4 regions of the Actinoplanes sp. NPDC051851 genome follow, and region 1 is predicted to be linked to each of the others. Evidence: riboswitches for the same ligand, from Rfam matches in the RefSeq annotation. Region 1 holds a riboswitch; each other region holds the start of a gene.
The links. Region 1 has a riboswitch for cyclic di-AMP ahead of AB0M08_RS25285 (NlpC/P60 family protein). Riboswitches for the same ligand answer to the same signal wherever they lie in the genome.
Positions count from the first base shown of each region.

Region 2: it holds a riboswitch for cyclic di-AMP, as region 1 does, so the genes downstream of both, AB0M08_RS30540 (transglycosylase family protein) here and AB0M08_RS25285 (NlpC/P60 family protein) in region 1, are expected to answer to the same signal.
Region 3: it holds a riboswitch for cyclic di-AMP, as region 1 does, so the genes downstream of both, AB0M08_RS39565 (NlpC/P60 family protein) here and AB0M08_RS25285 (NlpC/P60 family protein) in region 1, are expected to answer to the same signal.
Region 4: it holds a riboswitch for cyclic di-AMP, as region 1 does, so the genes downstream of both, AB0M08_RS17240 (NlpC/P60 family protein) here and AB0M08_RS25285 (NlpC/P60 family protein) in region 1, are expected to answer to the same signal.

Region 1 covers NZ_JBFAYF010000028.1:35,941-39,138, reverse strand. Annotated here, with positions in the region: gene mraZ (division/cell wall cluster transcriptional repressor MraZ) at 1-109, opposite strand, end outside; gene AB0M08_RS25285 (NlpC/P60 family protein) at 1,054-1,881, opposite strand; cyclic di-AMP (ydaO/yuaA leader) riboswitch at 1,887-2,069, opposite strand; gene AB0M08_RS25280 (MurT ligase domain-containing protein) at 2,482-3,198, shown strand, end outside.
Region 2 covers NZ_JBFAYF010000038.1:48,586-51,783, forward strand. Annotated here, with positions in the region: gene AB0M08_RS30535 (saccharopine dehydrogenase NADP-binding domain-containing protein) at 1-1,116, opposite strand, end outside; cyclic di-AMP (ydaO/yuaA leader) riboswitch at 1,315-1,493, shown strand; gene AB0M08_RS30540 (transglycosylase family protein) at 1,496-2,086, shown strand; gene AB0M08_RS30545 (nuclear transport factor 2 family protein) at 2,206-2,562, opposite strand; gene AB0M08_RS30550 (LysR family transcriptional regulator) at 2,633-3,198, shown strand, end outside.
Region 3 covers NZ_JBFAYF010000066.1:27,884-31,081, reverse strand. Annotated here, with positions in the region: gene AB0M08_RS39570 (MarR family transcriptional regulator) at 1-379, shown strand, start outside; gene AB0M08_RS39565 (NlpC/P60 family protein) at 488-1,471, opposite strand; cyclic di-AMP (ydaO/yuaA leader) riboswitch at 1,488-1,621, opposite strand; gene AB0M08_RS39560 (M56 family metallopeptidase) at 1,741-2,655, opposite strand; gene AB0M08_RS39555 (BlaI/MecI/CopY family transcriptional regulator) at 2,652-3,005, opposite strand; gene AB0M08_RS39550 (cytochrome ubiquinol oxidase subunit I) at 3,082-3,198, shown strand, end outside.
Region 4 covers NZ_JBFAYF010000015.1:93,756-96,953, reverse strand. Annotated here, with positions in the region: gene AB0M08_RS17245 (sigma-70 family RNA polymerase sigma factor) at 1-809, shown strand, start outside; gene AB0M08_RS17240 (NlpC/P60 family protein) at 886-1,815, opposite strand; cyclic di-AMP (ydaO/yuaA leader) riboswitch at 1,863-2,058, opposite strand; gene AB0M08_RS17235 (DUF3817 domain-containing protein) at 2,237-2,560, opposite strand; gene AB0M08_RS17230 (hypothetical protein) at 2,576-3,022, opposite strand; gene AB0M08_RS17225 (DUF6158 family protein) at 3,111-3,198, shown strand, end outside.

The DNA.
Region 1 (3,198 bases):
CCTGCCCCTTCGTGATCACGACACCTCCCGCCAGCTCGTCGCGGAACTTCGCCGGGAGGATCAGCCGGCCCTTCTCGTCGAGGCGCGGGGTGTGCGTGCCGAGGAACATCGGCCTGAACCCCCCTTGCCGTGGCGACCACTCCTTCGCGGAGGGAGCGTCCGCCGTTCAACTCGGGCCGGCAGGCTCCGCGGTTGAGTCCCAGGGTTCGTTCCTCGGTCCTGCCACTGTGCCCCACTCTACTCCACTTCCCTCCACCTGCAACCCGAATGCGCCCGCTTGCGAGGGCTTTTCGCGGACGTCCTCCCAGCTCACAGGCGGTGGAGCGGAGTGGAGGGCCAGACCATGATCATCAAGGTCCGCTTTCCGACATCCACCCCCACCCCCCTCTCAACGCGGCGTCAATCACCCCTGCTGAGACCCCCGACACCCCGCCCCGTCCCCCCAGTGGAGGAAAGTGGAGCCCCCTCCCCAGCCAGGTTCACCCCCTTGCACACCGCGTGAGGTTCACCCCCTCCGCTCCGCGCCGCCCGAGGTTCACCCCCTGCCCCGCACCGCGTGAGATTCACCCCGCTCCGCACCACGACTCCCCCTCGCCGCAGCCACCGGTTCTTGGCTGGCACTCCGGGGTGCATCCGCGATCCCGACACACCCCGGAACACCAGCCACCAGACCCCCACCAGACCCCAGCTGGCACCCAGGGGTGCATCCGAGGGCCCGAGACACCCCACAACGCCAGCCGAGTGATCAGCCGGTGCCGATTCGCGGGATTCCGGGCAGACGGCTGGCGGCAGGCGGCCGGCTGATGGCTGCCCAGGACCGGCTCCGGGGCCTGCGCGGGCAACGGGCAGCCGGCGACGGACGGCGGCAGACGGCGGACGGCGGACGGCGGGCAGCCGGCGGCGAACGGCGAGCAGCCGGCGGCGAACGGCGAGCAGCCGGCAGCAGCGGGCGGCGGGCGGCGACAGGGTTCCGGCGCGGGAACGCCAGTGGGGCGCGGCCCGGAGTTCCGGGACGCGCCCCACTGGCGGTCATTCCTTATTTACTAAGTGCTGTCACGCAACGAGGCGGCGTACGACATAGTTGCTGCCGTAGATCTTGTGCTTGCCGACCCGGGCGCCGGTGTGCGGCGAGTCGTACATGTACCCGTTGCCGGCGTAGATCGCCGCGTGGTAGCCGTACGAACCCGACCGGAAGATGATCAGGTCGCCGACCTTCTTGTTCGACTTGCTGACGGCCTTGCCGTAGTTCTGCTGCGAGTTCGCCTTGTGCGGCAGCTTCTTACCGGCCGCCTTCTTGTAGACGTACTTGGTGAAGCCCGAACAGTCGAAGCGGCTCGGACCGGCTGCCGCGTACTTGTAGAGGGCGCCCTTGTGGCTCTTGGCCTCGGCGAGGATCTTGGCGCCGCTGGCGACGACCGTGATCTTGACCTTGGAGCTGACCTTCGAGGTGTAACCGGAGCCGGTGAAGACGGTCCGCACGTAGGCGGTCGACTTCTGCTTGTACTTCAGGGCCACCGTCCCGTTGGCGTTCTTCACGGTCTCGGTGTCCCAGGTGACCCACTTGCCACCCTTGTAACCCTGCAGGCGCACGGTGCCCTTGGCGATCTTCCCGGTGTTCGGGTCGATGACCTTGGCGGTGACGGTGAGGGTGGAGCCCCACTTGAGCTTCCGGGTGTTGACCTTCGCGATGGTCAGCTTGGGCGTGACCTTCGTGGAGGCGGCCGTCGTGACGGCGGTTGTCGTTACCGGGGTGGTCGTCGTAGCGGCGACCGCGGGCGTCGCCCCGATCAACTGGCCGGCGCAGAAGCAGAGGCCAAGGGAGAGGGCGGCGGTACCGGCGCCGGACATGCGGCGGCCCCGGCTCGAACGGTGTGCGGGCACGGAAAGTATTCCCTCCGGCACGCCTGCGAGGTTAGCTGTCGGGTTCGGGCGGGAAGGATGCCCGGCCGCCGGAGCGGCTTCACCCCAAGGTCCTGACCTGGTACGCCGTGAATGGTGCCAGCGCGGTGTGGACCGGGAATGGTTCCCCCGTCCCTGCCCCCGAATGCCTTTTTCGGTCGTACTGGTGTTGCGGTGGTCGCACCCTCAGACCCGGGGCAGGGCTCGGCGTGAGCCGTCCGGTGCGAGCCGCGATCGTTCGTCGCTGGCGGATTCCTTGGTACCTGAGAATTTCCTAGATCGTCAGGTCCTAAATCGTCACCGTCCGTGGTTGGCATTCTTGGCGATGTCCAATTTGTTACCGGACGAAGACAATTGCCAATACCTAAAGTAATCAACCAAACACGGAGCGTCGAAGACGATCGGTGAACCAGAACACAGAAAAAGTGGAGCGGTAACCCGTACGTGACCCGGGTAGGTCACCCACCGGCACAAACGCGGTAAACCGTTCGGCCGACCCCGACATCGCCGGTGTTCCACCCCTTCCGGCAACTCGACGTAACCCTTCGTTCCGGTACCCTCGCTGGCGTGACGGACGGGAAGATGCCCTTGCGGGCCGTGGTGGCGACCCAGGTGTCGAAGACCGCGGCGGCGCTCTCCAGGGCCGCGGGACGCGGCGACGGTTCGGTGATCGGTGGCTGGATCGGTCTCAAGATCGACCCTGACCTGCTGGCCCACCTGGCGTCCGGCCGGGCGGTCGCGCTCGTCTCCGGCACCAACGGCAAGACCACCACCACCCGGCTCACCGCCGCGGCGGTCGGGGTGCTCGGCCGGGTCGCCACCAACTCGTACGGTGCGAACATGCCCACCGGCCACACCTCGGCGCTCGCCAAGGAGGGGCACACCCCGTTCGCGGTCCTCGAGGTCGACGAGCACTACCTCGCCCAGGTCATCGAGGCGACCAGGCCGCGCGTGGTGGCCCTGCTCAACCTCTCCCGCGACCAGCTCGACCGGGCGAAGGAGGTGGCGATGATGGCGCAGCTGTGGAAGACCGCGCTCGCCAACCACCCCGACATCCGGGTGGTCGCCAACGCCGACGACCCGCTCGTGGTCTGGTCCGCCGCCGCCAGCCCGCAGGTGACCTGGTTCAGCGCCGGCCAGCGCTGGCTGGACGACTCGTTCGTCTGCCCGGAGAGCGGCCACCCGATCGAGCGCGCCAACGGCGACTGGTGGTGCACCGGCTGCCCGCTGCGCCGCCCGCGCCCGCAGTGGTCGGTCGAGGACGAGGGCGTCACCGACCCGCGCGGCGACTGGCACCTG
Region 2 (3,198 bases), on a different contig from region 1:
CGCGAGTGCCAGCGCCGACTCGCCAAGCATCACCGCCGTCGCCGCGTACCCCGGGTCGCCCTTGGCCCTGACCCGGGCCGTGTAGCGCGCCCCGGACGTGGTGGTGGTGAAGATGTCCATGGTGAAGTGACCGTTGCGGCGGCTCTGCTCGTCCGGACCGGTACCGGGCGCGGGCAGCACCCGGTCGAGCACGAACCGCACCGGCGGCACCGCCAGCCCGAGGAAGACCCCCATCATGCCCGCCTTGGTGAGGGTCGCGATCACCGGCGAGAGCGGCGAGGTGCCCACGCTCATCGCCTCGCGGTAGCGGAACCGTTTCCCGTACGCCCAATCCCGCAACGCGTTGCTGCGCCGCACCACCCGGGTGTTGTAGGACGCCATCACGAACGGCGCGAGGTGCCCGCGCAGCCGGGGATCGACCTGCTCGGCGGGGAACGTCTCCATGTCGTTCTGCCGCCCGAAGTCCGGCTCCGCCTTGCGATCGGGACTGAGCGAATACGGACTCCCCGCCACCCGCCGCAGTTTCGGGTCACGCTTCATCACGTCGACCTGGTTGCGCATCGAGTCGATGGTGCCGCCGCTGAACCCGCCGCGCATCTTGGTGACCACGAGCGTGGTGTCGGTGAGCTCACCCGCGCCGTCCCGCTCGGCGAGCTGGTGCAGCACGTGAACGCCCAGATCGGACGGGATCGAGTCGAATCCGCAGGAGTGCACGATCCGCGCGCCGGTGCTCTTCGCCAGCTCGTGGTTCGCGTCGATGCTGTCCCGGGCGAAGAGCACCTCGCCGGTGAGGTCAACGTAGTCGGTGCCCGCCGCGGCACAGGCGTTCACCAGCGGAAGGCCGAACTTCGCGTACGGCCCCACGGTGCTGACCACGACACGCGCACGGGCGGCCAGTGCGGCCAGCGCCTCCACGTCGGCGGCGTCGGCCACGAGCACCGGCCAGTCGACGCCGAGCGACGCCCTGGCCGCCTCCAGTTTCGCCGGTGAGCGACCGGCCAGCGCGATCCTGGTCCCCTCCGGGGCATGCTCGGCGAGATGCCCCGCCACCAGCACACCGACGAAGCCGGTGGCCCCGAAGATGACCACGTCGAAGTCGCGCTCACGATCGCTCATGGTCGGAGATTGTGCACTGCCACTGCACTAGCTGGATACAGAATGCGGGCTTCCTCTTTCAGGTGGTGCTGGACAACATGGTGACTTATCCGCACAAAGGAAGGTCAAACCAATTAATTTGGGGTAACAGCCAGCGGCCTGGTGCCCGGAATACGGACGCCACGCCACCGACCAGTAGTCCGCACAGCCGCGGACTCCGTGACCGGAACGCCGAGTCCATGCCTCGGTCACGGACGACAACCCACAGGCATGGAGCGGGGGACCCACAGTTCCTCGGCGCGCCGCCGCGCGCGCCTCGGGGTGAAGCCGTCTCGCGACGGCCGGGCACCTCTGCCCGAACCCGACAGCTCACCTCGTAGGCGTTGAGGAGAACAATTTCATGGTTCAGATCCAAAAGAGGGCCCGTCGCGTCCTCGGCGCCGCCGTGTGCGGAATCGCCGGCTCCGTGGCCCTGCTCGGCGCCAGCACGCCCGCCCAGGCCGACGCGGCCGACGTCAACTGGGACGCCGTCGCCCAGTGCGAATCCGGCGGGAATTGGCGCATCAACACCGGCAACGGGTATTACGGCGGTCTCCAGTTCAGCCGCAGCACCTGGCGCTCCTACGGCGGTACGAAATACGCGTCCACCGCCAACCAAGCTTCCAAGGGCGAACAGGTCGCCGTCGCCGAAAAGGTTCTGCGCGGCCAGGGCATCGGAGCATGGCCCACCTGCGGAAGGCGGGGCATGACCCGCGCGTACCGGACGGCCTCGGTGCACAAGCGGGCGAACGTGCGGATGCGCCTGGTCTCCAACGTCACCAGGACCCGCAAAGCCACCGGACACACCTACGTGGTGCGGCCCGGTGACACGCTGAGCGGAATCGCCCACAGGTATCACGTCGCGGGCGGCTGGAAGCACATCTACCAGGCCAATCGCGCCCGGCTGAGCAGCCCGAACAAGCTCTACCCGGGCCAGCGCCTCGCCATCTGACACGCCTCGCGCGGCAGGCCGTCTCGAACCGAGCCGTCTCGAACCGAGCCGCCTCGAACCGAGCCGCCTGGAACCGAGCCGTCTGGAACCGAGCCGCCTGGAACCGCGCAGGGATCCTCCTAGGTGGTCCGGCGGAACTCCGGCTGGTCGAGCACCCGCAGCCAGGTGCCGTCCGGCTGGCGTCGTGCCACCTGAGCCCGGGCGCCCGCGCCGTCTCTCGGCGGCGTGGAGGTGAGAGCCAGGTCGCCGCTGATCAGTGTCGGCAGCGGCGGCTCCGGCTCGAACCGGGGCGACTCGGGCAGGATCCCGGCCCAGAGCTTCTCGATGGCGGTGCGGCCCACCGTCTGCGAGCCGGGCGGCCAGGCCATCACCGCGTCCTCCTCGTAGAGCGCGGCGATGCCGGCCGCGTCCTTGGCGTTGGCCCGCTCGACGAAGAGGCGGGTCAGGTCTTCGGGCTTGTTGGCGACTTCGGTCATGCCTCCACCCTGCCCGTCACCCCACCACAAGTCCAACAGATGGTTCTTCTAGCACCTACAATCCCCACTCATGGATCTGCGGCAGCTGGAGTACTTCGTCGCGGTGGCCGAGACGGGGAACTTCACCCGGGCCGCGGAGCGCGTGCACATCACCCAGTCCGGGGTGAGCGCCCAGGTCAAGGCCCTGGAGCAGGAGCTGGGCACGGAGCTGTTCGACCGTGGCACCCGGACCGCCCGGCTGACCGAGGCCGGCTCGGCGGCGCTCCGGCACGCCCGCGAGGCCCTGGACGCGGTCGAGGGGCTGCGTGAGGCGATCGACGACGTGCGCGGACTGGTCCGTGGCCGGTTGACGCTCGGCATGGTGACCGGCTGCGAGATCGCGCCGCTCTTCGACGCGCTCGCCGCCTTCCACCGCGATCACCCCGGCATCGAGGTCGAGCTGGTCGAGGCGAACTCCGACCAGCTCGTCGCCCAGGTGCGCACCGGCGCGCTGGACATCGCCCTGGCCGGGCTCCCGGGACTGCCGGAGCACCTGGCCACGCGGGTGATCGCGAGTGAACGCCTGGTCGCGCTCGCTCCCGCCGACGGCGAGTTCGCCGGGCTGACCCGGATCTCCCTCGGGCGGCTCTCGACGTA
Region 3 (3,198 bases), on a different contig from region 1:
GTACGCGCATCGGCTCGTCGGGGACGGGTTCGCGGCGGTCGGGGCGCGGGGATACCACTACCGGCTGCTGGCGTCGCTGGAGGCGGACGGGGCGGCCAGTCAGGCGGCGCTCGGGCGGCGGACCGGGATCCATCTCAGCGACCTGGTCGGCGCGCTGAACGAGCTGGAGGGGGCCGGCTTCGTGGCCCGGTCACCCGATCCGGCGGACCGGCGGCGGAACGTGATCACGCTGACCGGGGCGGGGGCGGCGCGAGCGAAGGAGCTGGGGGAACGGGTGGCCGAGGTCCAGGACGAACTGCTGGAGCCGCTGTCGGAGGCCGAGCGGGAGCAGCTCACCAGACTGCTGCGGAGGCTGCTCGACCATCATCGGGGCGGGTGACCGCACTGCTCCGGGCGTACGGGAGAAGCTTCCGGGCGTACGGGAGAAGCCGGGGCAGAGAGGGCCGCCACCGCCGGAGCGGAAGCGGCCCTCTGCGCGGAATGACCACTAAGCCGGTCGGCGATAGCCCGCGATCGGCCCTCGATCAATCGTCGCCATCCGCACATAGTCGCCCGTGTGCGGGGCGTGGACCACCATGCCGCCACCGATGTAGATGGCCACGTGGTGCACGTCGGAGTAGTAGAAGACCAGGTCGCCGGGCTTCAATTCGCTCCGGCTGACCGCCTTGGTGGAGTTCCACTGATCCTTCGTGTAGTGCTCCAGGCTGACGCCGACCGAGGCCCACGCCGCCTTCGTCAGACCCGAGCAGTCGTAGCTGTTCGGACCCTCCGAGCCGAAGACGTAGGGCTTGCCGATCAGGTCGCACGCCTTCTGAGCGGCCCGTCCACCCTTGTCGTTGGTGTAGGTGACCGGGCAGGGCCCCGTCTTGTACGGGCCGTCGTCGGCGTCCGACGCCTTGTACGCCGTCAGCCGCAGCTTCTGGAGCGACGTGATCTCCTTCTCGATCGCCACCTTCTTGGTCTTCAGGTCGGCGTCGCGGGTGGAGATCTCGGCGGCAAGCTTGTCCAGGGTCTGCTTGTCGGCGGCGTACTTGTTGCGCAGTTTCACCACACTGGCGATCGAATCCTCGCGGCTCTGGGAGAACTGGTCGAGATACGTGAGCTTCTCGGTCAGTCCGTCGGCCGAGCCGCTCTCCAGGAGAGCCGTGAAGACGCTCGGCGGGCCCTGCATGTAGGCGTCCGCGGCGAGACCGCGCACGTCCTTCATCGCGGCCTCGACCTGAGCCTCCAGCGGATCGAGCTTCTTGGCGAGATCCTTCTGCTGCTTCTGCAGCTTGGTCAGCTTGCCGTGCACGTCGTTGTAGTCCTCGATGACGGGCTCGAGCTCGTTCCACTGCTTGTCGATCTTGTCCTCGACGCTGGACGGCGAGGGTGTGGCGTGGGCAACTGCAGGACCGGTGAGAACGATTCCGGCCGCGGCGACGGCGCACAGCACACTGTGCACCAGGCCGCGCACACCAATCCGTTTCACGTGGGCGCGTTGTCCTTTCTTCCCACTCGGCCGCCGACCGGGTTAGCTGTCGGGTTCGGGCGGGAAGCACGCCCGGCCGCGGGGTACGCGGCTTCACCCCGGGAACGTGGGTCCCCGGCTCGCCTCTCGGCGATTAGGCGGTGGTTCGTCAGATCGGCCGGATGGACGATGGGGGGCTGCCGAACCGGGGACCACCGTACTCGGATCATGGGGCCAAATGAAGCGCGCGCCGGGAGGGATACCGCACGCACACCCCCCGATACGCAGGGTCACCGAAACGGCCAGGCTTTCAGGGCCAGCGTGAGCCAGGGCACCACGACGATCACGGTGGGTAGCACGACGAGCCCGATCGCCCCGGCGCCGGCAACGGCGGTGAGGGGGCTCGAGGTCCGGTCCGGGCCGTCCAGGCGGTCCAGTCGGCGGCGCCGCGCCTCCCCCGCCCGGCCGGCCGGCGCGGCCTCCCCGGCGAGCGGCACGGCGTCGGAGAGACGGGCGAGCGCGGCCCGCAGCGGGTCCGGCCCGGTGCGGCGGCGCGCGGCGTCGTCCGCCACCATCTCCAGCAGCTCGTGTACGGCGTCCAGCGGCGCCCGGCTCCGCAGCGGCGGCGGCACGGCCTGATAGAACGCGGTGAAGCTCTCCATCACCAGCTCGTGCCGGTGCCGCAGGTGCGCCCGCTCGTGGGCGAGGACCGCGTCGACCTGCGGGGCGTCCAGCACACGCAGCACGGCGTCGGAGAGCACCACGCGGGGTTCGCGCCCGGGGACGCAGTAGGCCAGCGGCAGGGGGCCGTCGAGGACCCGTACCTCGTCGCCGCTCAGTTCCTGGTGGCGCTCCACCCGGTCGAGCAGGTCGACCAGCATCCGGTGCCGGGCCCGTCGCGCCCGCGCCCGGTAGGTCACCCGGCCGAGCGAGATCAGCAGCCGGATCACGATCGTCCCGGCCACCAGGAGCGAGAAGACCAGCGCGGCGGCGGTGATCGGGTGCTCGGCGCCGGCCTCGCGGGTCAGTTCCTCGGGGCCGGCGAGCACCACACCGAGGGCGCAGAGCACCGCGGTCAGGGTGATCGCCTGCCAGAGCAGGACGGCGGCGGCCGGCGCGCGGTCCGGCCAGCGTGCGGCGGCCAGCACACCCGGGACGACCAGCGAGAGGGTCAGCCCGAGCGCACCCAGGACGAGTGCCGTCACGTCTCGTTGTTTTTAGCTTCTTCCATGGCGGCCGCAAGGGTACCCGGCGGGAGCTGGCCCAGGAAGTACGCGAGGGCGGCGTCCTGGTCGGTGGTGGAGCTGAGCGCGTCCATCATCAGGGCCGCGGTCATCTCCTCGCGGCTCTGCGCCGGCACGTACCGGTACGCGCGGTCGGCCTTCTGCTGGATCACCAGGCGTTTCTTGGCGAGGCGGTCGAGCACGGTCATCACGGTCGTGTACGCCAGATCACGGTCGCGGCCGACCCGCTCGTGAACCTGCCGTACGGTCAGCGGCTCGCGAGCGTCCCAGAGCTGTGCCATGACCTCACGTTCGAGGTCGCCAAGTGCCATGTGTCCCATCCTACTAGGGCCAGTCGTACTACGTTGCGTAGTATCTACTACGAAGAGTCGTAGAAGGGGCTACCCGATGGACGTGCTCGACCTGACGCGCTTGCAGTTCGCGGTCGTGACGATCTACCACTACCTGTTCGTGCCGCTCTCGATCTGCCTGAGCGCGACCGCGGCCGGGCTCCAGATCGCCTGG
Region 4 (3,198 bases), on a different contig from region 1:
AGGCGGGCCTCTACGCCGAGTTCCTGCTCGACCAGGGCGAGGAGCACCGCGGCGTGAGCCGGGAGGAGCTGGAGCGCCTCGTCACCGAGGGCCAGCGCAGCAAGGACCTGTTCATCCGGGCCAACCTGCGGTTGGTCGTCTCCATCGCACGCCGCTACGTGCGTTCCGGCATGCCGATGCTCGACCTGATCCAGGAGGGCAACACCGGTCTGGTGCGCGCGGTCGAGAAGTTCGACTACGAGCGCGGCTACAAGTTCTCGACTTACGCGACCTGGTGGGTGCGGCAGGCGATCAGCCGGGCCATCGCGCAGCAGGAGCGGACCGTGCGCCTCCCCGTGCACCTGGTCGAGGACGTCAACCGGATGCGCAACGTCACCCGCCAGCTCGTCCGTGAGCTGGGCGGCGACCCCGAGCCCGAGCAGATCGCGGCGGCGCTGGGCGTCACCGTGGAGCGGGTCAACGAGCTCACCCGCTGGGCGCAGGACACCGTCTCCCTGGACACCCCGGTCGGCGACGACGGCGACACCAACCTCGGTGACCTGGTCGCCGACAGCGACGCACCGTCCCCTGAGGAGATCGTGCTGAGCGCGCTGGAGCGCCAGCGCATCGAGGGCCTGCTCAACCACCTGGACGACCGGTCCGCCGGCATCATGCGCGCCCGGTACGGCCTGGAGGACGGCCGGGAGCACTCGCTGACCGAGGTGGCCTCGCGCTTCTCGCTCAGCCGCGAGCGCATCCGCCAGCTGGAGATCCAGGCGCTGGGACGGCTGCGCGAGCTGGCCCGGGCCGAGGGTCTGCAGGCCGCCTGACATCCACGCTGAGCCACGACAAGCGAAAGGCCGGTGCTCCCCGCGGGGAGCACCGGCCTTCGTCGTTGCGGTGGCGTTACTTGACCCGGCCGTAGCCGTACGGGGTCATGATGTCGATCGACCGGTACAGGACGTCCCGGCCCGCCGACGGCGCGTCGATGATCTTGCCGTCGCCGACGTAGAGGGCGACGTGCCCGAGGGATCGGTAGAACACCAGGTCGCCGGCCTTGAGGTCGGACCGGCTGATCCGGGCGGTGGCGCTGTACTGGGCGGCGGCGTTGTGCGGCAGCGACTTGCCCGCCGCGGCCCACGCCGCCATGGTGAGACCCGAGCAGTCGTACGAGTCCGGACCGGCGTCACCGTAGCCGTACGGCTTGCCGATCGCGTTGAACGCGTAGGTGACCGCGGTGCCGGCCGAGCCCGCGATGCTGGGGATCGTGCCGGTGTACGAGCCGGAGTCCTCGGTGGCGCTGCCGTAGAGGTCCTCGCGCATGTCGTACAGGTCCTCGAGGTCGCCCTCGATCTTCTTCTTACGGGCGGCCAGCTCGGTGACCTGCGCGGACTGCTTGTCCTGCGTGACCTTGAGGGCGGCCTGCCGCTCGTTGTAGGTCGCGGTGGTGTCGGTGTAGCTGTCGATGTCCGCCTGGTTGTCCAGAGTGATCTGCTCGAGGTACGTCATCCGGTCGAGCAGGCTGTCGGTGTCCCCACCGAGCAGGACGGTCATCGGGCCGACCCGGCCCTGGATGTAGGAGGTGGACGCGATCGTCTGCACCTTGCCCGTGGCCGTGGCGAGAGCCTGCTGAGCGGGCTTGATCGACGCGGCCAGCTTGGTCGATTGAGCCTTGGTCTCCTTCAGCTCGATCTTCATCTTGTTGTACGACTCGGTGATGTCCTCGACCTGATCAGAAGCCTTGTCGATCTTCTTCTTCAGCTCGCTCTCGGACGGTGCCGCGTGCGCGGCCGTCGCTCCCGACGTGGTGATCGCCAGCGCTGTCAGCGCGACCACGAGCGCCCTCAGTCGGGTACGGGGGTGTGGCACTGGTCAGGGGCCCTTCTTCCGCTTCCTGGCCGCCTACCGGGTTAGCTGACGGCGGTGTTAGCTACGGATCAGTGGGCTCGGAAGATGAAGCCCTACCGCGTCTGCCGTGCGGATTCACCCCGGGAAGGTGCTTCCCCGGTTCTGGTGCGGCTGCCGGAAACCCGGGGGTGGGTCGCCGGACGCCGTTCGAAGATTCGGCGGCGTTGGTCGGCGCCACCGGAGGGTTTGTGGCTGCGGACCGAACCAACCGCACCAACTTATCGGGGTCCGAAACAAAATCAAGACCTTGACACGCGCTTTATGCGATTAGTCGCAGTTGCGAGAATAATCCTGATAACGGGCTGTTATATGTCCCGCGCTGAGCGTCATTCAGGCGCGGGTCGACCCGTTAATCGTTGAGAGCCGGTTCGTAAGCAGTATTCGGAACCCAGCTCTGAGTGACCTTACGCTCGGCCCAGAACGAGAAGAAGGGGATGGTGCCGGCCAGCATCACGATCACCATTCGCGAGAACGGCCACTTCGCCCGTCGCGACAGGTCGAACGCGAGCACCAGATAGACCATGTAGAGGAAACCGTGCAGCGGGCCGACGAGCGCGACCACCGTCGCGTTGTCCGCCAGGTACTTCAGCGGCATGCCGATCAGGGTCAGGACGATGAGGAACACGCCGACGATCCAGGCGATGATCCGGTAACGGGTGAGAGCGCCCTGCACGGTGGAGGTCTCCTTCTAGCGGTTCTCGACGATGTCGCGCTGCGGCACGCGTCCGGGGTAGTCGGCCGGCCGGGCGCCCGGGTGCTCGGTCAGCCAGGCCAGGTAGTCGTTGTAGGCGTCCAGCTCGGGGTCGGACTCGCCGCGGCCGCCGGCCCGGCCGGCGACCCGGACCGGGCGGCCCAGCGTGATCGGTGCGTCCGGATCGCGCTCGGTGACCGGGGCCGGCGCCTCCTCGGCGGTGGCGGTGGGCTCGGAACTCCGGCGGAAGACCTGGATCTCGCGGACCCAGATGAAGACGACGAAACCGGCGAAGACCGGCCACTCGAACATGTAGCCCCAGCTGAGCGAGTTTCCCCCGGTGGCCCGGCTGTACTGCCACCAGCCGAGGCCGAGGCAGCCCGCGGTCAGCACCAGCGCCAGGAGGTGCTTGCCGATCCAGACCGGAGACCACAGCCCTTTCATGACCACGAGCGTACCGGCGGGTTTGGCGAGCCCTTGCCCGGGCAACCGTCCTGACGAGCGAAGCCCGTACGGCGAACGGAGGTGCACGATGGACTTCGATACCGGCGTCGACCCGGTGGGGCTGCCCGACGACGACCTGTTCCGCGAGCTCGCCAGCCTGTACCGGGCCCGGCTGG